Regions from separate parts of the Devosia sp. Z11_6 genome, predicted to be linked through region 2. Evidence: predicted binding sites of a transcription regulator. Region 2 holds the regulator's gene; each other region holds the start of a gene.
The links. The regulator PhoB, encoded in region 2, activates phosphate uptake and scavenging genes when phosphate is short. The targets are predictions, from matches to a motif close to TGTCATNNANCTGTCAT.
Positions count from the first base shown of each region.

Region 1: ugpB (sn-glycerol-3-phosphate ABC transporter substrate-binding protein UgpB) is a predicted target of PhoB. The motif match lies at 2,595-2,611, and genes of this name have one in related genera.
Region 3: AC3YMN_RS11040 (alpha-D-ribose 1-methylphosphonate 5-triphosphate diphosphatase) is a predicted target of PhoB. The motif match lies at 2,674-2,690, and genes of this name have one in related genera.
Region 4: AC3YMN_RS04365 (PhoX family protein) is a predicted target of PhoB. The motif match lies at 3,159-3,175, and genes of this name have one in related genera.

Region 1 covers NZ_JBYUNQ010000003.1:460,073-465,914, reverse strand. Annotated here, with positions in the region: gene ugpE (sn-glycerol-3-phosphate ABC transporter permease UgpE) at 1-145, opposite strand, end outside; gene ugpA (sn-glycerol-3-phosphate ABC transporter permease UgpA) at 156-1,040, opposite strand; gene ugpB (sn-glycerol-3-phosphate ABC transporter substrate-binding protein UgpB) at 1,110-2,435, opposite strand; gene AC3YMN_RS11715 (Na/Pi cotransporter family protein) at 2,713-4,371, shown strand; gene AC3YMN_RS11710 (SDR family NAD(P)-dependent oxidoreductase) at 4,476-5,261, opposite strand; gene AC3YMN_RS11705 (ATP-binding cassette domain-containing protein) at 5,264-5,842, opposite strand, start outside.
Region 2 covers NZ_JBYUNQ010000001.1:724,637-730,478, forward strand. Annotated here, with positions in the region: gene AC3YMN_RS03440 (glycosyltransferase family 39 protein) at 1-453, opposite strand, end outside; gene AC3YMN_RS03445 (GumC family protein) at 666-1,988, shown strand; gene AC3YMN_RS03450 (GNAT family N-acetyltransferase) at 1,995-3,185, opposite strand; gene phoB (phosphate regulon transcriptional regulator PhoB) at 3,291-3,992, opposite strand; gene phoU (phosphate signaling complex protein PhoU) at 4,087-4,794, opposite strand; gene pstB (phosphate ABC transporter ATP-binding protein PstB) at 4,823-5,605, opposite strand; gene pstA (phosphate ABC transporter permease PstA) at 5,688-5,842, opposite strand, start outside.
Region 3 covers NZ_JBYUNQ010000003.1:333,262-339,103, forward strand. Annotated here, with positions in the region: gene AC3YMN_RS11030 (Hint domain-containing protein) at 1-713, opposite strand, end outside; gene phnN (phosphonate metabolism protein/1,5-bisphosphokinase (PRPP-forming) PhnN) at 820-1,368, opposite strand; gene AC3YMN_RS11040 (alpha-D-ribose 1-methylphosphonate 5-triphosphate diphosphatase) at 1,365-2,513, opposite strand; gene AC3YMN_RS11045 (cold-shock protein) at 2,838-3,053, shown strand; gene AC3YMN_RS11050 (hypothetical protein) at 3,228-3,452, shown strand; gene AC3YMN_RS11055 (hypothetical protein) at 3,564-3,785, opposite strand; gene AC3YMN_RS11060 (DUF6894 family protein) at 4,129-4,368, shown strand; gene AC3YMN_RS11065 (Crp/Fnr family transcriptional regulator) at 4,365-5,099, opposite strand; gene AC3YMN_RS11070 (ABC transporter permease) at 5,225-5,842, opposite strand, start outside.
Region 4 covers NZ_JBYUNQ010000001.1:924,356-930,197, reverse strand. Annotated here, with positions in the region: gene AC3YMN_RS04375 (ATPase) at 1-61, shown strand, start outside; gene AC3YMN_RS04370 (homoserine O-succinyltransferase) at 128-1,048, shown strand; gene AC3YMN_RS04365 (PhoX family protein) at 1,090-3,069, opposite strand; gene AC3YMN_RS04360 (YcjX family GTP-binding protein) at 3,261-4,709, shown strand; gene AC3YMN_RS04355 (YcjF family protein) at 4,706-5,716, shown strand; gene AC3YMN_RS04350 (EAL domain-containing protein) at 5,718-5,842, opposite strand, start outside.

The DNA.
Region 1 (5,842 bases), on a different contig from region 2:
GCATGGGCGCCAGCCCACGCGAGAACGCGTCCGCGCCATGGGTGGAGGCGATGAAAGCCAGGTAGACCGGGAACGCCACCACGGCAACGCCGACGATCAGCAGCAGATGCGTGAGGATATTGAGGAAAGGCCTGTTTTCGACCATGACCGGCCTCCTAGTATTGCACGCGCCGTTCGACCCAGCGGAACTGGACGACGGTCAAAGCGATAACGATCAGCATCAGCAGCACGGACTGGGCCGCCGACGAGCCGATATTGAGGCCAACAAAGCCGTCGGCATAAACCTTGTACACCAGCGTGTTGGTGGCGCCCGCAGGGCCGCCGGCCGTGGTGCCGTCGATGATGCCGAAAGTGTCGAACATCGCGTAGTTGATGTTGACGATCATCAAGAAGAAAGTCGTCGGCGATAGCAGCGGGAACACGATGGTCCAGAACCGCTTGAACGGGCCCGCGCCATCGATAGCGGCGGCCTCGATCAGTGATTTGGGCACCGATTGCAGACCGGCCACGAAAAACAGGAAATTATAAGAAATCTGCTTCCAGCTCGCCGCGATGATCACGAGGATCATGGCGTCGTTGCCGTTGACGCGGTGGTTCCAGCGATAGCCGAACGCATCCAGCAGATAGGGCACGATGCCGATCGTGGGGTTGAACATGAACCACCACAGGATACCCGCAACGATCGGCGCCACCGCATAGGGCCAGACCAGGAGCGTGGTGTAGAACTTGCCTGAGCGCAACAGCCGGTTAACGGCCACAGCCAGCAGCAGCGCCACGCCCATCGAGAGGATGGTGACGCCGACGGCGAACACCGCCGTGTTGGATGCCGCGCGCAGATAGCCGGGGTCGGCGAACAAGCGGGTATAGTTCTGGAACCAGATGAAGGTGGTCCGGAAGCCGAACGGATCTTCGCGTTCAAAGCTCGACCGGACTGCCTGGGCCGCGGGCCACAGGAAGAAGATGATGGTGATGATCAGCTGCGGCGCCAGCAGCGCGTAAGGCAGCAGTTTGTTGGGGAAAATCGTGCGTTTGGACTGCATTGGGGCTCGCTGGCTGGGCCTCGGATGAAGACCCGCACCATTGGCGCGGGTCTTCCTGGCGTTAGCGGATTAGCTGTTGTTGGCTTCGAAATCGCGCAGGATGGCGTTGCCGCGCTCCACGGCGCTGTCCAGTGCTTCCTGGGCGGTCTTCTGGCCGGCCAGCATGGCCTCGAACTCGGCGTCCACGGCATCGCGGACCTGGGTCAGGTTGCCGAAGCGCACGCCCTTGGAGTTGGCTGTGGGAGTGCCGCGCATGATCTGCTCGATGGCGATGTCTGAACCCGGGTTCTTGGCGTAGTAGCCCTGCTCCTGGCCCAGCTCGTAGGCTGCCGTCGTGATCGGCAGATAGCCGGTGAACTGGTGCCAATCGGCCTGCACTTCGGGTTGGCTGAGATAGGTGAAGAACTTGGCGACGCCCGAATACACTTCGTCGGACTTGCCGTTCAGCACCCACAGGGTCGCGCCGCCGATGATCGAGTTCTTGGGTTCGTCGATCAGGTCGTCATAATAGGGCAGGGGCGCAAAGCCGACTTCGAAGTCCACGGCATTGCGGATCACGCCAGCGCGGCCAGCCGAGGAGTTCATGAACATCGCGCATTCCTGCGCCACGAACTTGGGCTGTGAATCGTTGCCGCCCACCGGGCCGCCATACTGGAACAGGCCTTCGTCAGCCCACTTCTTGAGATTGCCCCAATGCTTGACGACGGCTTCATTGTTGAAGCTCAGCTCGGAAGCCGGGCCGCCAAAGCCGTTTTCCAGCGTGCCATATGGCTGGTCATGCAGCGCCGACATGTTTTCGGTGTGGATCCAGGTGATCCAGGCCGTGGTCAGGCCACACTTGGCTGCGCCGGAATCGACGATCTTGCGCGAGAATTCTTCCACTTCGGCCCAGGTCTTGGGCGCGACTTCCGGATCAAGGCCGGCTTTTTCGAACACGTCCTTGTTGTAGTAGAAGATCGGCGTGGACGAGTTGAAGGGCATCGACAGGATGTTGCCTTCGGTGTCCGAATAATAGCCGACCACTGGCTGCAGGAACGCGCTCGGATCCCAGGGCTCGCCCTTGTCGGTCATCAGCTGGTGCACGGGATAAACGGCGCCCTGGGCAGCCATCATCGTGCCGGTGCCAACTTCATAAACCTGCACGATGGCGGGCTGCTCGTTGGCGCGGAACGCCGAAATCGCGGCGTTCAGCGTTTCAGGATAGGTGCCCTTGAAAACCGGGGTAACCTTGTACTCGGTCTGGCTTTCATTGAAGCCCTGCGCCACTTCCTCGAGCTTTTCGCCGAGTTCGGCGCTCATGGCGTGCCACCAGGTGATTTCGGTCTGGGCATAGGCCGGTGTTGCCGACATCACGGCGACCAGTCCTGCAGACAACAGCAAAGCGTTTTTGAACATGCTCACTCCCATGTTATTGCGCTGGGAGCTTTTCGTCCCAAGCTTGGCACCACTTGATAGCATCGATTCTTCCTTTGCAAACTGAAATGCTCATTTGAACATTCAAGAAGGGGGGTTGATGGCCTTGCTGCAGCCTGCTTAGGCTTCTAGTTGGAGCACCTAACCGTTTTATGACAGCGCACAGCGTCATTCGCGGTTTTGCCCCAAGCAGTTGCATCACTGGGGTTCATGTGAACATCATAGGGGCTGGCCATTTGGCCGCTCAAGGAGGCGTCGTTTGTATTTCATCGCAGTGCATCTGGTAGCCGCCATCGTGCTGCTGCTCTGGGCAGTGCGCATGGTGCGGACCGCGGTTGAGCGCGCCTATTCGCCCCAGCTTAAGCGTTTGCTGGCTTACGCCAACAAAAGCCGCATCGGCGCCGCCGCTGCCGGCACTGCCATGGCCGTTGCCCTGCAAAGCTCCACTGCCGTGGCCGCGCTCGCCTCGAGCTTTGCTGCCGGCGGGCTCCTCGAAGGCGGGACGGGCCTCGCACTGATGCTGGGGGCCTATTTCGGCTCGGCGCTCGTCGCCAGCATCCTGTCCTTTGATCTCACCGTCCTCATGCCCCCGCTGATCATCATCGGCGGCATGCTGTTCCTGCGCGGCCAAAGCCGCGGCACCAAGCAGCTCGGCCGCATGGTGCTGGGCATCGCTTTTGTTCTCCTGTCGCTGCAAATGGTGGGGGAAGCCACCGCCCCCTGGCGCGACAGCCGCGCGCTGGGCTCGGTCATCACCTATCTGCAGGGCGATCTCTGGACCGGTTTCCTTGTCGCCGCGCTTATCACCTGGGCGTCCTATTCCTCCGTCGCCAGCGTTCTCGTCATCATCTCCTTTGGCGCCACCGGCCTTATCCCGCTCGAAGTGGCCACCGCCTTTGTGCTCGGCGCCAATCTGGGCGGCACGCTGATCTCCTGGAGCATGACCCGGGCCGCCGATGTGCGCGCCCGCCGCATCGCTGTTGGCGCGCTGGCCTTCCGCGGCGGCGCCGCGATTCTCGTTCTGCTGCTGGTCCAGCTGCTGCCCCATCTGCTTGACGCTATTCCAGGCAGTGTCGGCCTCCAGGCCAGCATCCTCCATATCGGCTTCAACTTCGCCGTTCTCGCGCTGGGCTTGCCGCTGACCGGCCTTGTTGCCCGCCTGACCGAACGCTTCATCAGCGAAGCGCCGGTCGAAGGCGAGCTCAATGTCGCGCGGCTGCGCAGCAACGCTCTGCTCTCGACCCCTACCGGCAACATCGATGCCGCGCTCGCCAGCGCCACGCGCGAGTTGCTGCGCATGAGCGAAACGGTCGAGGTCATGCTCCAGCCGGTGATGGAAATCTTCCAAAGCTGCGACAAGACAGCCATCCGCCGCATCAAGGCGCTCGAGTCCGAGGTCGATCAGGCCAATCGTGAGATCAAGCTGTTCCTGACGCGCCTTGAATGGGAGGAAATGGACGCCGCCCAGACCCGCCGCGCCAAGGACCTGACCAATTTCGCCATCAGCCTCGAACAGGCCGGCGACATCATCGTCAAGCAGCTGCTCAAGCTCGCCGAGCAAAAGCAGGAGCGGCGCCTCGCCTTTTCGTCCCAGGGCTGGAACGAGCTGACGGACCTGCATGCGCGCGTCCTGGGCAACATGCAGCTGGCCTTCAATGTGCTTGTGTCCGAGGACACCGATTCGGCCCGCCAGCTCGTGGCTGAAAAGGACGAGATCGGCGTGCTCGAGCGGCGCAGCATGGAGCAGCATTTCAGCCGCATGCGCGACGGCAACCCTACCAGCATCCAGTCCAGCGACCTGCACCTTGAAACCGTGCACGCGCTGCGCCGGATCAATTCCCTGCTGACCGGTATCGCCTATTCCATCCTCAGCGACAGCGGCGAGCTGCTCCGCACCCGCCTCGTGCAGACGGGTTAGTCCAGCGCAAACGCCCCGCGTTTGTCGCGCAGCGCAAACCCGGCGCGAACGCTAGCGTTCGTCGCCCCCGCGCGTGCGCTTTTGCGCACGTCGCTCCCTCTAAGCTAAACCGTCTTCAGCCAGCCGCCATCGACGAAATAGGTCGAGCCCGTCGAATAGCTCGCCTTGTCCGAGCACATGAACACAAAGAAATTCGCCAGTTCCTCGGGGCTGGCGAAGCGCTTCATGCCTCCCGCCTCGTTGGCGACGCCCTGCAGATGGGCTTCCCAGCCATCTTCGCCCGCGATCTGCTTGGCCGTCTTGATCCAGTCTGGCGTCAGGATCAGCCCGGGATTGATGGTGTTGACGCGGATATTGTCGCCGACGACCTCGGTCGAGAGCGTCTTGCTGAACATCATGAGCGCAGCTTTGGTGGTGTTGTAGATCGGCTCATACCAAAGCGGCTGCACCGCGCAGATCGAGGCATTGTGCAGCACGACGCCGCCGCCCCGCGCCTTCATGCTGGGCACCAGCCCGCGCGCCAGCCGCATCGCCGCCATCACATGCAGGTCCCAGTAATACTGCCATTTGGCGTCATCGGCCTCCTGGATGGTTTCGTTGGAGCCGGTGCCCGCATTGTTGATGAGGATATCGACCCCGCCAAAGCCGCGCTTGGCCCCGGCGATCACCGCCTCGCAGCCTTCGGCCGTGGCCACATCCGCGGCAATTGCGGAAACAATGACCCCATAGGTTTCGGCAATGCGGATGGCTTCCCGCTCGGCGCGCTCCCCATCGCGCCCGACCAGCACCAGATTGGCCCCTTCTGTCGCCAGCCCCTCGGCCACCGCCAGCCCAATCCCCACCGTGCCGCCGGTGATCACCGCGACCTTGTCCCGCAAACCCAAATCCATGCTCAAACCTTTTGTTCTACCGGCGGCGGCATCGCCCCGGTCATGATCGCCACCGCATCGGACATGGAAAAGTCCTTGGGGTTGATCACTGCGATTCGCTTGCCGAGGCGGTGGATGTGAATGCGATCAGCCACCTCGAATACATGGGGCATGTTGTGCGAGATGAGCACGATCGGCAAGCCGCGCCGCCGCACATCAAGGATCAGTTCCAGCACGCGCCGGCTTTCCTTGACCCCGAGCGCCGCTGTCGGCTCATCCATGATCACGACCCGGCTGCCAAAGGCCGCGGCCCGCGCCACCGCGACGCCCTGCCGTTGCCCGCCCGACAGGGTTTCCACCGCCTGGTTGATGTTTTGGATCGTCATCAGTCCCAACTCAGACAGCTTTTCGCGCGCGATCTTTTGCATCCGCGCCCGGTCGAGGCCGCGAAACACCGACCCAACGATGCCGGGCTTGCGCAACTCCCGGCCCAGGAACATGTTGTCGGCAATCGAGAGGGCAGGGGATAGCGCTAAATCCTGGTACACCGTCTCGATCCCCGCCATCCGGGCCTCGAGCGGGGAGCGAAAATTGACCGGCTT
Region 2 (5,842 bases):
CTGGGCGAAGAACCAGACCCGGTCGCCCCGAATGGTGACAAAGGCGAGCGGCGTCGCGAACAGCACCAGAAAAACGAGCAGGACGGCCAGATCGCGGTTGAGCTGTATCGACGCGTTGGCGATGCGCCACCAAAGCCAGCCGGTGAGGCCAAAAGCAAGGATCGTCAGCGGCAAGAAGAAGTGAAAGCTGCTGCCGAACAGGGCTACGAAGGGCAGGATGACCAGCCCGGGCGCGGGCGGAAACACCACATAGGTGCGGCCCTCATAAAGCGCGCAGTCGCCGTCAAAGCACGGCCCGGTGGCATCGAGCCGCCCTTCGAGCCAGGATTGGGCGAGCAGCGCGTAGCTGTTGGTGCCGGGCACTTCGCGCAAAATCGAAACTGCCATGACGGCGAGGAAGGCGAGGACGAGCCCGCCCAGTACCCCTGAGATAACAAGACGCTTGCTGTTCACTTCTGCCCCCAATTACTGGGCAAAAACCTAGCCAGCAAAGAATGAAGAAAATCTCGCTGCAATTAGCAACAATTGTGAGGGAAGATGATTGGGGCTGAGCGCCCATCGAGTTGCTGTTTCTATGCTTTCCCAAGCATTTCCACCCGCGGTTAACGGCGTGAACATGGAAAGGCACTAGGCTGCCCCGGTTCCTGCCGTTAGAGGCCAGTTGCTTGCGCGCGTTTGACTCCCAGATCGACCTTTATCAGCTGCTCGGAATTATCTGGGCGCGCCGGTGGGCCGCGCTGCTGGTGCTCCTTGTGGTGCCCGTGCTGGCATATGTTGCCGTGTCACGCGTTCCCCGGCTTTATGAATCTTCGGCCACGATCCTGGTGGAGCCACGACCCAACTACTTCGGGGCGGGTCAGCCAGCGTCCGTATCAGTTCCGGACCGAGCGACCATTTCCAGCAATGTGCAATTGCTGCGCTCACGCGACACTTTGATGGATGTGGTGGCGCAGCTCGGGCTGGCGCAGCAAGCCGAGTTCAACGGCGGCGAAACGGGGCAGGCGGCGTTTGACGCCGCGGTGCTGGCGCTCGATGAGCGTACGCTGGTAACGAGCGAACTGGGAACCGCGATAATCTGGCTGAAGACCCGGGCCCGTGCACCCGAATTGGCACGCCGATTGGCGCTGAGCATCGCCGAAACGGCGATCGCCCGACGGGCGCAGCAGGGGCTCGACGATGCCCGGCAGGCACTAACGTGGCTTGAGAGCACGATACCGGAGTTGCGGCAGCGAGTGTTTCAAGCCGAGGACGCCGTGGCCAAGTTCCGCATTGCGCGGGGGACGATTGGGGACCTGCCGGAGGGCAGCATGGTTGGCAGCCAATTGAGCGACATGGCGGGGCGACGGCTTGCGGCTGAGGAGCGCAGTTCGAGCTTCAGGGCGCGTGCGGCGGTGCTGCGGCAGCGCCTGGCGCTAGGAGGTTCGCTGGTGGGCAGCACGGAACTGGCGGCGGACGCAAGGGGCAGAAGTCTCATTCAGCTCCGGGCCAGTCTGCAGGGACAGCTGGCGCAGCAAGCCAGCAGTTTATCGTTCAACCATCCGAATGTTCTGGGATTGCGGGCGCAGATTGCGGACGTCGATGCGCAACTCGCTACCGCGGCGCGGCACATTGGTGACCAGATGGATCGGCAGGCCGAGACTGAAGCGGCTCTGGCTGCGGCACTGGCGGCCGACCAGCAGATCTTGCAACAATCCGTCGGCGGGGAAGAGCGCGACAGCGTGGCCCTCGCGGCGCTGCAGCGCGATGCGGCGGCGCAACGTAGCGTCCTCGAGCGTTACCTGCAGCAGGCGGAAGCGGCGCGGGCCCAGGTAGACGGGGGCGCTGCATTCCCTGATATGCGCCTGGTGTCGCATCCGGTGGTGTTGAGTGCACCGGTTTCGCCCAAGACCGGGCTGGTGCTGCTGGCGGTGATGATCACGGCGGGAGCGCTGGTGTTGACCTATCTGATCGTCACGAGCCTTGTGGCCCGTCGTCCGGCTGCAGGATAGGATCGATCAGTCGGGTTTTGACTGGCGCCACTGGCGCAGCTGCTTGGCAAAGCTCCAAAGCTTGTCGTTCTGCTTGATGTGCCGCTTAAGCGCGCGCTTGCCATTAAGGAGGGCGGCGGCGGCAGTGCCCTTAGCGCTTAGCGCAATCGCCGCGTCGTTGATCGGCGTCTTCTGGGTCCAGGAGGTTTTGTAGGCGAAATCGCCCACGCCCATATCGATGCTGCTGATCCCCGCGGCGATAAGATCTTCCACCAGCAGGAACATCAGGAGGCCCACAAGGCTGTATTTGGAGGCCGGCCCGTCCGTGTTGGAGTTGATGTATTGCGAATAATGGCAGGGGGAATAGGTGCCTACCGCCGTCGCCACGATTTCTTCGCCGACATAAAGCGCATGGAGCGCTACGGCCGGCTTGTCCTCGCTGGCGCCGGCAATGGCCCCATCCCGGAACAAGGCGCGGAAGTGAGGCTCGGCAAAGACATTTGGCACGCCCATTTGCCGGAATCGCACGGAGCGATGCTCAAGGAAGGCCGCATGGACTTGGTCGATGTGCTCGAGCGTTGTGGCGCGGCGCAAGGTGACGGGACCTAGCGTTTCTTCGAGCCGGCGACGCCCGCGCAGGATATCGACCCGCCGCTTTTTGGGGAGCGTTTCGAGCATGGTGGGCGCAATGTCCGCATAATAGAAATGGTCCGGCGAAGGCTGATGGGGAAAGCTCAGCAGGGGATTGTCGATGCCTCGCCATTGGGGAGGCAGGTGCTCGAAGCTCAGCACATCGACGCCGGCCTCGTCTCGCAACTGGGCAAAGGCCCGGTTCAGCAGGAGTCGGGTAAGAAGCGCCGCAGCATCGCGCCGAACAGGCATCCAGTCGCTGTTGCCAAAGGAGGAGCCGGGAATGGCCGCAAAGGTGCAGCCGGCCTTGCGGTGAAGATGCAAGGGAAGCAGGGCGGCGGGGCTGCCATCGAATTCGATCTGTAGGGTGACGAAGTCCGCATCTTCGAGCTGCTGGGAGCGGGCAATCTCGGCAATCCAGTCGAAGCGCTGGTAGGGCGTGAAGATCGCCTCGCGCTCAAGAGCGCGCCACGCCGGCTCGGCAGCGGCGAGGCCGCGCTGCAGGGTGATTCGGCCGCCGGAGGTCGTGGACCCCGGAGCCGGCTGGTTGGCAAGCTCGTCGATCAGGCGTTGATCCGTGGTGGTCATGCACTGCCCCGCCGTTCCCTCAAGAAAACAGCGTTAGCAGCCGGCTTTTAACAAACCGCTTGAGCAGATCGTTACAAAATCATCAACAGGCGAGAGCAGGATCGCTCAGGCGGGCTGGGCGAAACGCTCGTCAAAGGCATAACCAGCGCCCCGCACGGTGCGGATCGGATCGGCATCGCGGCCCCGGTTGATCGCGCGGCGCAGGCGGCCGATGTGCACATCAACGGTGCGTTCATCGACATAAACCTCGTTGCCCCAAACGCCGTCGAGCAACTGCTCGCGCGAATAAACCCGGCCGGGATGGCGCATCAAATATTCCAGCAGGCGGTATTCAGTAGGGCCAAGATGGACGTCGCGGCTGCCGCGCCGCACCCGGTGCGTGGTGCGATCGAGTTCCAGATCACCCAGCTTGAGCGAGGCGGTGACGAGATTTGGGCTGGCGCGGCGCAGCAGCGCCCGCACCCGGGCAACCAGTTCAGGCACCGAGAAGGGCTTGACCATGTAGTCATCGGCACCGGTCGCCAAACCCCGGATGCGCTCTTCTTCCTCGCCACGGGCGGTCAGCATGATGATGGGGATCAATGCGGTTTCCTGGCGGGCACGGAGGCGCCGGCACAACTCGATGCCGGAAATTTCAGGCAGCATCCAATCGAGCAGGATCAGATCGGGAACCTTGTCCTTGATATGCTCGAGCGCATCATTGCCGGTTTCGGCCGTGAGCACCGCAAAGCCTTCGGCTTCGAGATTGTAGCGCAGGAGGATCGAGAGGTCTTCTTCGTCTTCGACAACAAGAATTGTGGCTGGCATGGGTTACCCTCCAGTCGGGCTCAGCGACCCGATTGTTCAACTGCGCACTCCCTCCCACAGGGCAGGGTGGCGCCAAAATAAACCTTGGTGCGTGCTATGCTTTGATTTGCGTGCGGTGCAGTTCCTGAACGTCGCCCGTAAGCTGCCGGCCGGTTTGCAGGTAGTAGGCCCGTTCGGCAATGTTGGTGGCGTGATCGCCGATCCGCTCCAGGCTTTTGGCGCAGAACAGGAGATGGGTGCAGGTGGTAATGTTGCGCGGGTCTTCCATCATATAGGTCAGGAGTTCGCGGAAGAGCGATGTGTGCATGGCATCGACCTCGTCGTCGCGATTGCAAACCTCGATGGCAGCGGCAGCGTCGCGGTTCGAATAGGCATCGAGTGCGTTCTTGATCTGGCCCAGCACCAGCGCCGTCATGTTCTTGACGCCGTTATAGAAGGTGGGCTGTAGGTTCATGCCTTCGAGTTTGAGCGAGCGGCGGGCCAGTTGCTTGGCCATGTCGCCGACGCGCTCCAGGTCCTGGGCGACGTGGATCGCGGTGATGATGGCACGCAGGTCCGAAGCCATGGGCTGGCGCCGGGCGATCATTGACACCGCCATGTCGTCGATGCGGCGCTGCATGTCGTCGATGCGCTGGTCGGCGATGATGGTGAGGTCGGCCAGTTCGCGGTCAAGCTTGAGCAGCGACTTGGTGCCGTTCTCGATGGCGAGTTCCACCATGCCGCCCATTTCCGCGATGGCCTGGGCAAGCGCGACCAGTTCGTCGCTGTAGGACGTTACAATGTGGTCTTTAGTGGCGGGCATGGCGTTTCCTCCGTTGGTGCCGGGCAAATCAGCCGATGCGGCCCATGATATAGTCTTGCGTCTGCTTGTGGACCGGGTTGGTGAAGATGTCTTCGGTCACCCCTTCCTCGATCAGCTTGCCCAGGTGGAAGAACGCGGTTTTCTGGGACACACGCGCTGCCTGTTGCATGGAGTGGGTGACGATCACGATGGTGTAGTTCTCGCGCAACTCATCGATCAGTTCTTCGATGATGGCGGTGGCGATCGGATCAAGGGCTGAGCAGGGCTCGTCCATGAGGATGACTTCGGGGCCGACGGCGATGGCGCGGGCAATGCACAAACGCTGCTGCTGACCGCCCGACAGGCCGGTGCCGGGCTCGTTGAGGCGATCCTTGACCTCCTCGAACAGACCGGCCTTGCGGAGCGAGGAGACAACGATCTCGTCGAGATCGGACTTGTTGCGCGCCAGGCCGTGAATGCGCGGTCCGTAGGCGACGTTCTCGTAGATGGATTTGGGGAACGGGTTGGGCTTTTGGAACACCATGCCGATCCGGGCGCGCAGTTCCACCACGTCGAGCGCGGGATCGTAGATGTCTTCGCCGTCGAGCTTGATGGTGCCGCCGACTCGAGCGCCTTCGATGGTGTCGTTCATGCGATTGATGCAGCGCAGGAAGGTCGACTTGCCGCATCCCGAGGGGCCGATAAACGAGGTCACCGCGCGATCGGGGATGTCGATGGAGATGCCGAACAAAGCCTGCTTGGCGCCGTAGTGGACGGTTACGTCCCGGGCTTCGATCCGGATAGGACGATCCAAGGCGGCAGACGGGTTCATGGCGCTAGTCACTGATTGTTGGGTCAACTTCACCTTACCGGCAAGCATGTCCATTTTCGATGTCCTTGTTGCGTGAGGTCGATCAGACGCGCTTTTCGAGGCGCGAGCGCAGATAGATGGCCGTGCCGTTCAGCACGATCATGACGCCAAGCAGCACCATGATGGCCGCTGCCGTGCGCGGTTCAAAGAAATTGCGGTTCTCGTTGCCTTGCCAGAGATAGATCTGGACGGGCAGGG
Region 3 (5,842 bases), on a different contig from region 2:
CGCCTGACAGAGGCGAGGGCACGGTCGCGGCGGCGACCATAGCGGATGACGCGGGCATATTTGGCGGTGATTGCAGTGTGCGGGCCGTAGAGAAGCGCATATTCGGCGGCATTGTCGAACTGGTCACGGCCCTTGTTGGCGAGGAGGGTTTCGACCGCAACGCCATTGGCAAAGATCACCTGATGCTCGGCCAATTCGATGTTGAACAGCTCGAGGGTGGGGGAATGATCCCAGGGCTCTTCCGTAATGGTGGTGCCGTTGATGAGTTGATAGGCGGGGATCAGCACGCCGTCGAGAAAGAGGCTGTGTTCGCGCGAGACCAGCAGGTCGCGACCGGGGACATTTCGGGCCATGGCCGAGCGGCGGATGCGAACCGGCCGCATCGTGAGCGACCAGCCGGCGGCGGGACGATGGCGCAGGCTGCGCCCGATCCATTTGACGGGCTGGGTGCCGGAAGCGGTTTGCACGAGATCGCCGATCCGCAGGGTTTCGACGGCAACAGTGCCCTTGGCGGTCCCGATGCGCGTGCCGGGGAGGAAGCAGGAGACGGCGTCAGTGTCGGCGGCGCCACCGCCAACCACCGAGCGGGAACGGGCACTGCGCCGGTGCCCGCCCGACCCGCAAGCTGCGAGCGAGCCGGCAAGGAGCGTAGCGGTGAAAGTGCGGGTTGCCTTGGCGAGAAACTCACGTCTGCCGATGCCAGGAAGATCCATGCTGCTGCCTACTCTCGTAACTACAGAACACTGTATAGAGGAGCAGAATCACGCACAGTTAAACTTTTGAGTAAGCTGGACTTTCCCGTACTTACTATAGCTTAGTTCACCGCCCGCCGAGCTCTTGCAGCAGCGTCACGAACTGAGCGCCGGCAACGGAAAGCTCACCCGAATTGTCAATGACGACGGCGTCGGCGGGCAGCGTGTCGCACTCGATCCGGCGCGCGAGGCGTCGCTCCACGGAGGCCGGTGATTCCCGGCCGCGGCGCAGGAGCCGCTCGGCGATCACCGGGCGATCCGCCACCACGGAGACGACCACCGCGGTGGGATAGCGCTGCAGCAGCGCTGGCAACACGCCGCGGGAGAGATTGGCGACGACGACCCGGCCACTGGCGAGTTCATGTTCCAGCGCGACCGGAAGACCGTAGCGCAGGCCGTGGGCAGCCCAGCTAAGCGCGAAATCGCCGCGGGCTTCGGCGGCCATGAAACCTTCGGGATCAAGCGTGTCGTGATCCTCGGCATTGCCATCGGCGCTGCGGGTAACGACCCGGCGTACGAAACAGATCTTGTCGCCCAGCCGATCGCGGGCGAAGCGGATCAGACTGTCCTTGCCGACGCCACTGGGGCCGACAACGGCGACGAAGGTGCCGGTCATACCACCCGGCGACCTTGGCGCCAGACGGTCAGGACGATCGGGATGCCGTCTTCGATGCGCAGATGCACCAGGTCGGCGCGCTTGCCGACGGCGATCTCGCCGCGGTCATCAAAGCCGATGGCGGCGGCCGGACGCTTGGTGACCAGTTGCACAGCCTTGGGCAAGCTCACCCCTTCGGGGCCGTCGGCGAGGGCAAAGGCGGCCTGCAACATGCTGAACGGGATGTAGTCGGAGGAGATGATGTCGAGCAGGTCGGCAGCGGCCAGCGCGCGGGCCGAGACATTGCCGGAGTGGGAGCTACCGCGCACCACATTGGGCCCGCCCATCAGGATCGCCATGCCGGCCTCGCGGGAGGCGCGCGCCGCATCCAGCGTGGTGGGAAATTCGGCGATATGGGTGCCGAGCGTCACCGCTTCTTCCACATGGTCTGACGTCGCGTCGTCGTGGCTGGCTAGGACGATGCCGCGGCTTTGGCACAGATCGGCAATGGCGCGGCGGTGGCGGCCGGCAAAGGTTTGCGATTCGATGTTGCGCCGAGTGGTGAACTCCTCGAGCGCGGCGTCGCTGAGCTTGAGCTTGCCCTGGTAATAGGACTTATAAACCTCTTCCTTGACGAATTGGCGCTGGCCGGGCGCGTGGTCCATCAACGATGCCAAGCGCACCTGGGGATCGTCCATCACCTGCAAAAAGCTCTCAAGGCAGTCGGGTGCGGAAACCTCGCAGCGCAGATGGACGTGATGTTCGGCGCGCAGGCGCCCTGCCCGCGTCCCTGCCCCAATCGCCCCGGCCAGAATGCGCGACTCATCCAGGCCGACATCGGCGTGCTCGTCGGTGCCAACGCGAATGGCATCGAGCACGGTGGTGATGCCGGAAGCGGCAATCTGGGCATCATGGGCCTGCACTGCCGCCACTGGGTTCCAGCGCACGCGGGGACGCGGGGCGTAATGGGTTTCGAGATGGTCGGTATGGAGTTCCACGAGACCGGGGATCAGGTAGTCCCCCTCCAGGTCCGTGCCGGATGCACTGACGGTGCCGATCTCGGCGATATGCCCGTCCACAACACGAAGGGAACCCTGGATCACCTCATCGGCCAGCACCATACGTGCATTGTTGAGAACAAGGTCTGCCGGGAAGGCTGTGGTCATGGAAAGGTCCGCACTGAAAAGCCGGAAGAAGGCCGGAATATTATGATGGTAGTTGGGCCGCCGGCATGTCGCCAGCCTTTAAAGCGCCAGCGGCTTCCCGGGGCCAAACTGGCCCGGATTGGCGCGGCGGACATGCGGCCTTGCTTTGAACACCATTGACTGTCATACAAGGGTTACACGTTTACAGCCAATCGTCGGCTGCCTGATCTTCCGGTTCTCCGGGCCCTGGCTCCCTTCTCTTTCTTGCGAACGTTATCACCCTTGCGCATGTCGCCCAAGGGAGCGCTCGCTTGCATGTGCTTCGGGCTTTCAAAGGACTTCATCATGGCAACCATCAATGGTACCGTAAAATTCTTCAACACCACCAAGGGCTTCGGCTTTATTTCGCCTGAAGATGGCAGCAAGGACGCTTTCGTCCACATCTCGGCAGTAGAGCGTTCGGGCCTGCAGGGCCTGTATGAAAACGACAAGGTTTCCTACGAACTGGAAACCGGTCGTGACGGCAAGGTTTCGGCAGCCAATCTGTCGCTGCTGAGCTAAGCCCAAGACTTTAGCACCGGGGTGCGCCGCCTGGCACATCCCGGTGTTTGTTTTGTTCCAGGCGGGAGTGCTCTTGTGTCGGCTAACTTGAAAAGTATCGCAGTGCCAATGAAGCGCAGCCGGGGTTCCGCAGCTGCTGCCCCTGTGCCTGCGGTGACTGATAATGTTGCGCCGATGGCCCGTAGCATCCCTGCCCCCGTGGCCCGCCAGGTCAACCATCTCTACAGCACCGGCGATCGGCTGATGCTGCTGAGCAATGTGCGCGCAGGCAAGGCGGCGACGCCATGCGTCGTGCTGCGCCTGCTGCCCTTTGAAGGCCGCGAATTTCAGTACCGCGTCCACGATGATTCCGACGGTCGCGAGCGCGTCGTCGCCGAGGCTGATCTGCAGGGGCTTTAAGCCCCAGCCTGCAGAGGGCTCCGCCCCCGATAACATCCATTGCCGTGCTGTTCAGCGCCTTGCAGGCTTCTGCGGGGCGCTTTTGCCGTTGGAGCGCCGGTCGGGCCAGCGTTAAACCGCGCCGGCCGTGCCTGGTGCCTGCAAGAGGCTGCGGGTGTGGGGATCGGAAAGGGCGGCATTGAGTGCCTCGGCCAGCAGCCGGGCATTGAGCGACATCGCTGCCGTCATCCCAAAGCGCTGCTCGAGCCGCGACACTGCTTGCGCCGTCACCGAATCGGCTGATGCGGGTTGCTCGTCGAGAATGGTCTGCATGGTGTGGGGTAGCAGGTGCATCGTATCGGCCCCGGTGCGTTGCCTCGGCACAGTGCGCTTTTGGCGGTTCGGCGTCACCCGCAAGAGTTGCGAAACCATAAGTTGCCCACAGGAAAGCCCAAGCTGGGCAAAGCACCCGCGGCGGCGAGCACCGCTTCGGAGCCCCGTTATTGGTATCACTTTGCGGCTCACGATTGCTTGACCTAAATCATGGGCAGTGGCCGGATTTCACGATAGGAGAATAATCAGGACCTTAGCCGCACAAGCTTGCTTGGCGCGGTGCAAAGACCCGAGCCCGGCACAGGTTAATTCAGCAACTGGCCTGCTCCATCTTCGTTGACGGGCTACACAGGGTGCCTTTGTGATGCAGCGCTTCTTTTTCGACGTCGATGACGGGAGCTTCCACGAAGACTCGGAAGGCACGAACCTGCGGGACGAACAGGCCGCGGAGGATGAGGCTGTGAAGGCGCTGGCCGAGATGGTGCGCGATTTGATTCCCACCTCGCCGCCGGGCAGCATCACCATGTGGGTGCGAGACGAGCACCAGGAGCGACTGCTGGAGCTCTCCATCAGCTTGACGATCAAGCGGCCGGGCCAGGCTTAGCGCCTGCGGGTCTCGTGGAGGTAATAGAGGTAGGCGGGTTCGAACTGCGCGAGGTCGCGCAGGGCGGGCCAATCAAGCACGGTCGCCTTGCCCCCCTCCAGGCTGACCAATCCGCGCTGCTGCAAGCCCTGCAAGCTATGGCTGGCTAGGACAATGCTGGCGCCGATCACATCGGCCACTTCGTCCTGGCTTAGCGGGAACGGAAAAGGCCCGCCTTCGAGGTCGCCGATCATCTCCCAGCGGACATAAAGCTCGCACAGGATATGGGCGACACGGGCAAGCGTCTGGGTTTGGCCAATCATGGTCATCCAGGCGCGGAAGGTGGCGGCATCGATAAGGGTTTCGCGCCAGAGAAGGTCGCTCAGCGCCGGGCTGGCGTGGATAGCCCGCCCGATGTCCTCATGGGCGATCAAGGCTACCTGGCAGTCGACCGTTGCCACCAGGTCATGGTCCATCTTCTTGAGATGGTAGCTGTGCAGATCGGGCACATCCCCCGGGATGTGGATGGAAAGGATCTGCCGATTGCCCTGGGGCGTCAGCTTGCTGCGGTGCAGCATGCCTTCGAGCAGCAGGCAACTATGCCGGGAGATTTCGCCATCGCTGACGACGTGCTCACCCTTGGCCAGAGACTTGACCTGGAGGGGCATGGCGTCGATCGCCGCCTTCATCTCCTCGGTCAGTTCGCCAATGGCTTCCAGCTTACGGAACAGGTTGCCGGTTTCTGCTTTCATGGGATCCCCCGGGCAGCGCGGACAAACAGCGCCGACCAGAGGGTTAGCCTAGTTGCAGCACGCAACCAAGGCAATCATGCTGGGGAGCGTGAACTGGCGGACAGCTTGCCGCCAGCTCGACCGAGTTAAACGCGCAGTTCCTTGTGACCGCCCGGCAGGCGCATCAGCAGGAACAGCGACAGCATGGTCAAAGCCAGCAGGATCGTCGACAAGGCGGCGGCGGTGCCGAGCTGGCCGCGGATCACCTGGGCGTAGATGCCCAGCGAGAGCGTTTGCGTCGAGGTGTTGTAGAGGAACAGCGTGGTGCTGAGCTCAGTGATGATGGTCACCCAGCTCAGCACCGCACCCGACATGATGCCGGGCGCGAGCGCGGGCACGATCACCCGGACCAGCGTGCGGAACTTGGAGGCGCCGAGGCTGATGGCCGCTTCCTCGATGCTGGGGCTGATCTGGTGCATGAGCGCGGTGGTGGAGCGCACGGCATAAGGCAGGCGCCGGATGGTCAGCGCGATCACCATGATGGCGAAAGTGCCGGTGAGCACCAGCGGGCCCTGACTGAAGGCGGTGACGAGAGCAATGCCGATGATGAGACCGGGCACCACATAGGGCACCATGGTCATGGTATCGAGCGTATTGCTGAGGGCACCCTTGCGCCGCACGGTGAGATAGGCAACCAGCACGGCGATGACGACGAGGATGACCAGCGCGGTCAGGCCAATGCCGAAGGTGTTGCCGATATAGCG
Region 4 (5,842 bases), 200 kb from region 2:
GCGCGACGGCCAGGGGTTTGTGGATCTGATGGCCGCGGCGATCGAGCAGCGAATGCGCTAGCGCGCCTCCCCCGGGAGACGCGCATTGCCGACATCGCCATGATCTCCTGCCCCTACGAGGCTCGCTATGCCTATTCGCATTCCCGACAATCTACCCGCCCGCAAGACGCTCGAAGACGAGGGCGTCAACGTCATGGATTCCTCACGCGCCGCGCGCCAGGATATCCGACCGCTCGAAATCGGCCTCCTCAACCTGATGCCCAACAAGGAGCGCACCGAAACCCAGTTCACCCGGCTGATCGGCTCGACCCCGCTCCAAGTCAACCTGTCGCTGGTGCGGATCACCGATCACCGCTCCAAGAACACCTCCGAAGAATATCTCAATAGCTTCTACCAGACCTGGGAAGAGGTGCGCGAACGCAAGTTCGACGGCTTCATCGTCACGGGGGCGCCGATCGCCAATATCCCGTTCGAAGAGGTGCGTTATTGGCGTGAGATGGTCGAGATCATGAACTGGACGCAGACCAACGTCCACCACACCATGTTCATCTGCTGGGGCGCGCAGGCGGCGCTGCACCATTTCCATGGCGCCCGGCGCTATCGCATGGACAGCAAGGCATTCGGCGTGTTCCGGCACCGGGTGGTCAACCCGCGCTCGCCGTTCCTGCGCGGCTTCTCCGATAGTCCGATGATCCCGGTGTCGCGCTACAATGACATCGATCGCACCACCCTTGGCAGCAATCTCGAGATCCTGATCGACAATCGCGAGATCGGGGTCAGCATGCTGGGCGACCGGCAGCACCGCGCGGTCTATTTCCTCAATCATCTGGAATACGACAACCGCTCGCTGGCCGACGAGTTCGAGCGCGACCGCAAGGCCGGCCTCGACACCCCGCCTCCGGCCAACTTGTTCCCTAACGGCGACACATCTGCCGAACCCGAAAACCGTTGGCGCAGTCACGCCCATCTGTTGTTCCAGAACTGGATCAACGAGATTTACCAGACTACCCCATATGATCTCAGCAACATCAACACGCCGGAGGACTAAATAAGTGCGGGGAAGGCTAAGGCGCCTTCCCCGCACTTAGCCTATACGGCGATCTTGCCGCCACCCTGCTTGGTGATCACCACCACAGATGGGCGCACGGGCATGGCGCCGTCAAAGTCCGGCCAGCGCGTGGACAGATCCTCGTAGTACGAGACGCGGCCAAAGCCCTCCCAGTCCTCACCACCATCTGCGGGGTGCTGCACGGCGACAAAGGCGGTTTCGTCATCCGGGGTGAACAATGGCCCGCACATCTCGGCGCCTACCGGGACGCGGAAGAACAGCTTGGAGGTCGCCCGTGCATCGCCTTCGGTGTCTACGGCCCACAAGCCGTCGGTGCGACCGGTGTCCGACGGATTATTGCCGTCGGTGGAAACCCAGAGGCGCCCCGCAGCATCGACCGCACAGTTGTCGGGCATGCCAAACCAGCCATTTGCCGTGGTCGCAGTCGAGAATGTAGCGCCAACTTCGGCGACTGAGGGGTCGCCGCACTTGAGCATGACATCCCAGGTCCCGGTAGTCGCCGCAAAGTCGCCGTCTGTCTCGCCAATCTCGATGATGTGGCCGAAAGCGTTCTTGGCTCGCGGATTGGCGGCGTCTTCCTGTCCAGCCTCACGCCTCGTGTTGTTGGTCAACATCACGTACACTTTGCCATTGATGCCATTGGGCTGAATGTCCTCAGGACGATCCATCTTGGTAGCCCCGAGCAGATCGGCAGCAAGCCGCGTTGCGATCACCACATCCGCTTGGCTGGCAAAGCCATTCTCGGGCGTGAGGGGGCCTTCGCCCTGCACGAGCGGCATCCAGACCAGAGTGCCATCTTCAGCGAACTTGGCGACATAAAGCGTGCCCTCGTTGAGCAGGTCCATATTTGCCGTTCGGTCATCCGGATTGAATTTTCCAGCGGTTACGAACTTGTAAACGTAGTCGAAGCGCTCGTCGTCGCCGAGGTAAAACACTACCCGGCCATCCCTGGCTATGATGGACTCTGCACCCTCGTGCTTGAAGCGGCCCAGCGCGGTACGCTTCTTGGGAATGGAGCTGGGATCCATGACGTCGACTTCAACAACATAGCCAAAGCGATTGGGCTCGTTGGGCTCCTTGGACAGATCGAACCGGTCATAATAGTTGGCCCACTCATAAGAGCCTTCGGGGATGCCGAGGCGCTTGTAGTTCGCCGCTTCCGGGTGGTCGGGAGCGAGTTCTCCGGCAAAGTAGCCGTGGATGTTCTCCTCGGCCATGATGTAGGTGCCCCAGGGGGTTACGCCGCCGGCACAGTTGTTGATGGTGCCAAAGACTTTAGTGCCTGTGGGGTCCGCATTGGTCTTGAGGCGATAGTGGCCAGCGGCGGGACCAGTGACTTCCATTTCCGTGTTGACGGTGATGCGACGATTGAGTGCTCCGTCCTTAACCACGGCCCACTTGCCATCCGTTTTGCGGATTTCCACCACTGTGCCGCCATGCGCCATCAGCTCGATGTCGACCTGATCCTTGGTGAGCGGCTTGGTCGTGATCTCGCCCTCCACGATTTCCACGATGCCGGGAAACATCAAGTGCGGGTTGGTGTACTCGTGATTGACCACAAGCAAACCGTGCTCGGATGAGTCGTCGAATGGGATATAACCGACATAGTCGTTGTTGTAGCCGAATTGGCGGCTCTGAGCGTCCGCCGTCTGGGCGGCGGGATTGAACTCGGGCGCGTCCGCGAACAAGGCGTCGCCCCAGCGCAGCAGAATATCGGCGTCGTAGCCCTCGGCTACGTGGTGTGTCTCGTCGATACCAGCTTCAACCTCGGTGAAGTTGAATGCTGACCCTCCCGCGGCCTTCGCCTTCCCCGCCGTCATCAAGGCAAGGGGGCTGATGGTTGCGGCAATAGCGGACACCGCCAGCGAGCCCTGCAGGAAGCCACGACGCGAGAAACGGGCGCTGATCAACTCCCCCATAGTGGGGTTGGTTGTCGGGTTGCGTGGCGTTGTGTCGACGGCCTCAAGCTGCGAAGTTCGGAAGGGGGATTGATCGTTCATGGATGAGCTCCTCAACAAGCCTGGAACGCGGATAGATTTGAACCATTCCAAGCTGTAAGCAGCCATCCTGAAAGTTGCGCGACGGCCGAACGACAGTTCGGTGACAGCTGCGGCTCGCCAGGTGATCTGCCCAGCGGCTTGAACGGGCCGCACAACACCCTATGTTCGCAGCCGAACCGGAGAAAAGCCGCGTGGCAGGATCGCCCACTACCCTTGTCGACGAACTGGGCATCGCTCTCGCCAATCTGGCGGATTCCGCGACGGGGGCCTTCACTCCAACGCTGCGGCTGGGGGTGACAGGCCTCAGCCGCGCCGGCAAGACCATCTTCATCACCGCCCTCGTACATAACCTGCTCACCGGCGGGCGCCTTCCCGGTTTTGCGGTTATGGCCGAGGGGCGCTTCATCGGCGCGCGGCTGGCCGAATATCCTGAAGCCACCATCCCGCGCTTTGCCTATGAGCAGCATCTGGAATCCCTCACCAGCCGCGAACCTTTCTGGCCCGAAGGGACGCGGCGCATCTCGCAACTGCGGCTAGTGCTGAAATACCAGTCGGCCGGCTGGCTGTCGGGAATGCGAGGCGCGCGCACGCTCAACCTCGACATTGTCGATTACCCCGGCGAGTGGCTGCTGGACCTGCCGCTGCTGGCGCTCAGCTTTGAGGACTGGAGCCGGGAAGCGCTCGAGCGCGCACAGCGGCCTGTTTCGCTCCGCCAGGCCGGCCCGTTCCTGGAACTACTGGCCGCCACTGACCCTATGTCGGCGGCTAACGACCTGGAGGCCGAACGGCTGGCCGCCGCCTTCACTGAGTATCTGCGCCGCAGCCGCGAGGACGATGCGCTATCGACCTTGCCGCCAGGCCGGTTCCTGCTGCCCGGCGACCTCGAAGGCTCGCCCGCCCTGACCTTTGCGCCGCTACCGCTGACTGCTGGGGCGCGCAGCTCGAGCCTTTATGCCATGCTGGCGGGCCGCTATGAGGCCTATAAGGACCAGGTGGTACGCCCGTTCTTTCGCGAGCACTTTGCCCGGCTCGATCGCCAGATCGTCCTCGTCGACACCTTGCGCGCCCTCAATGCGGGACCCGCTGCCGTTGCCGATCTCGAGACGGCACTGACGGCTGTGCTTTCCTGCTTCCGGCAGGGCGAAACCAACCCGCTGCTGCGTCCCTTTACCCGCAAGATCGATCGCATCCTGTTTGCAGCCACCAAAGCCGATCACGTCCATCACACCAGCCACGATCGGCTCGAAGCCATCCTCAACCGCCTGGTCGCCGATGCCAGCAAGCGGGCGCGCTTTGCCGGGGCGCAATCGCGCTCGATTGCCCTCGCAGCCATCCGCGCCACCCGCGAAGGCACGATAACCGAAGGCGGTGAAACCCTGCCGACCATCATCGGCACCCCCATGGCCGGCGAGGAGCTCGATGGCACCCGCTATGATGGCATGACCGAGATCGCGCTGTTCCCGGGCGATCTGCCCGCCCGTCCGGATTCCCTCTTTGCCGATGGCGTGCCGGTGTCACTGAACTTCCTGCGCTTCACCCCGCCGCGCAACCTCGAGCATAATTCGAGCGGCGACGTGGTGCTCCCCCATATCCGGTTCGACCGGGCTCTCGACTTCCTGCTGGGAGACCGTCTGGCATGAAACGCCCCGTCGCTTATCCCACCAATCAACCCAGTGAGACGCCCGAACTCAGCCGCGCGCCGCGCGCCTTTGCTCCGGCCGACGTTGTCGTCGCCGAGCCCCAGTTCGATCCGAGCCTTGAGGAAGACCTTGTTGCTCCACCGATCAAGAAGATGGGTTTTTGGGGCAAGCTCGCCTGGGGCGCCGGCAGCATCCTGGTGTCAGCGGGGCTGGGCCTGGCCGCAGATCGGTTGATCCGTGATCTCTTCGCCAGCAATCTCTGGCTGGGCTATGCGGGCCTGGTTGCCCTCGCGATTTTCGTTATGGCCGTCATCGCCCTTGCGGCCCGCGAAGTCTTCGCCCTGCGCCGCCTGCGCGTCCTCGATGCCCTCCGGCATGACGCCGACAGCGCCTTTACCAGCAATGATGCCGATGAGGCCAAGCGCACATTGCAGCGGCTCGAAGCCGTTTATGCCGACCGAGCCGATCTTGCGCGCTCCCGTCAAACCGTGGCGGAAAACCTGCCGCATCTGTTTGATGGCCACGAGATGATCGCGCTTGGCGAGCGCAGCTTGATGGCGCCGCTCGATGCGCGCGCCAAAGCACTCACTGCGGCCTCCGCGCGACGGGTTGCGCTGGTCACCGCCGTATCGCCCCGGGCGCTGGTCGATGTCGCCTTCGTTGTCTACGAGAGCTTCCGGCTGGCCGGGGCGATCGCCCGGCTCTACGGCGCTCGCCCGGGCTTCTTTGGCTCCTGGCGCCTGCTAGGCGCCGTTCTCACCCATCTGGCAGTGACGGGTGGCCTGGTGCTGACCGACGGGCTAGTTGAGCAACTGATCGGCCAGGGCCTAGCCGCCAAACTCTCCGCCCGGCTGGGTGAGGGCGTGGTGAATGGCTTGATGACGGTTCGCGTCGGCATTGCAGCCATCCGCGTGGTCCGCCCCCTGCCCTTCAAGACCCAGGCTCAGCCCATGGTGCGCGACTTCATCCCCGAACTCACCAAGCTTGCCGGCGACGCCGCCAAATAGCTTAAGTGGCCTTGGCCAACTCGTTGAAGCTCTGGAAGCTTTCCACCTGTGGGCGAGCGAAATAATACCCTTGGAACAGCCGGATCCCCATGCCGCGCAACACGGCAAGTTCCTCGGCGCTCTCGA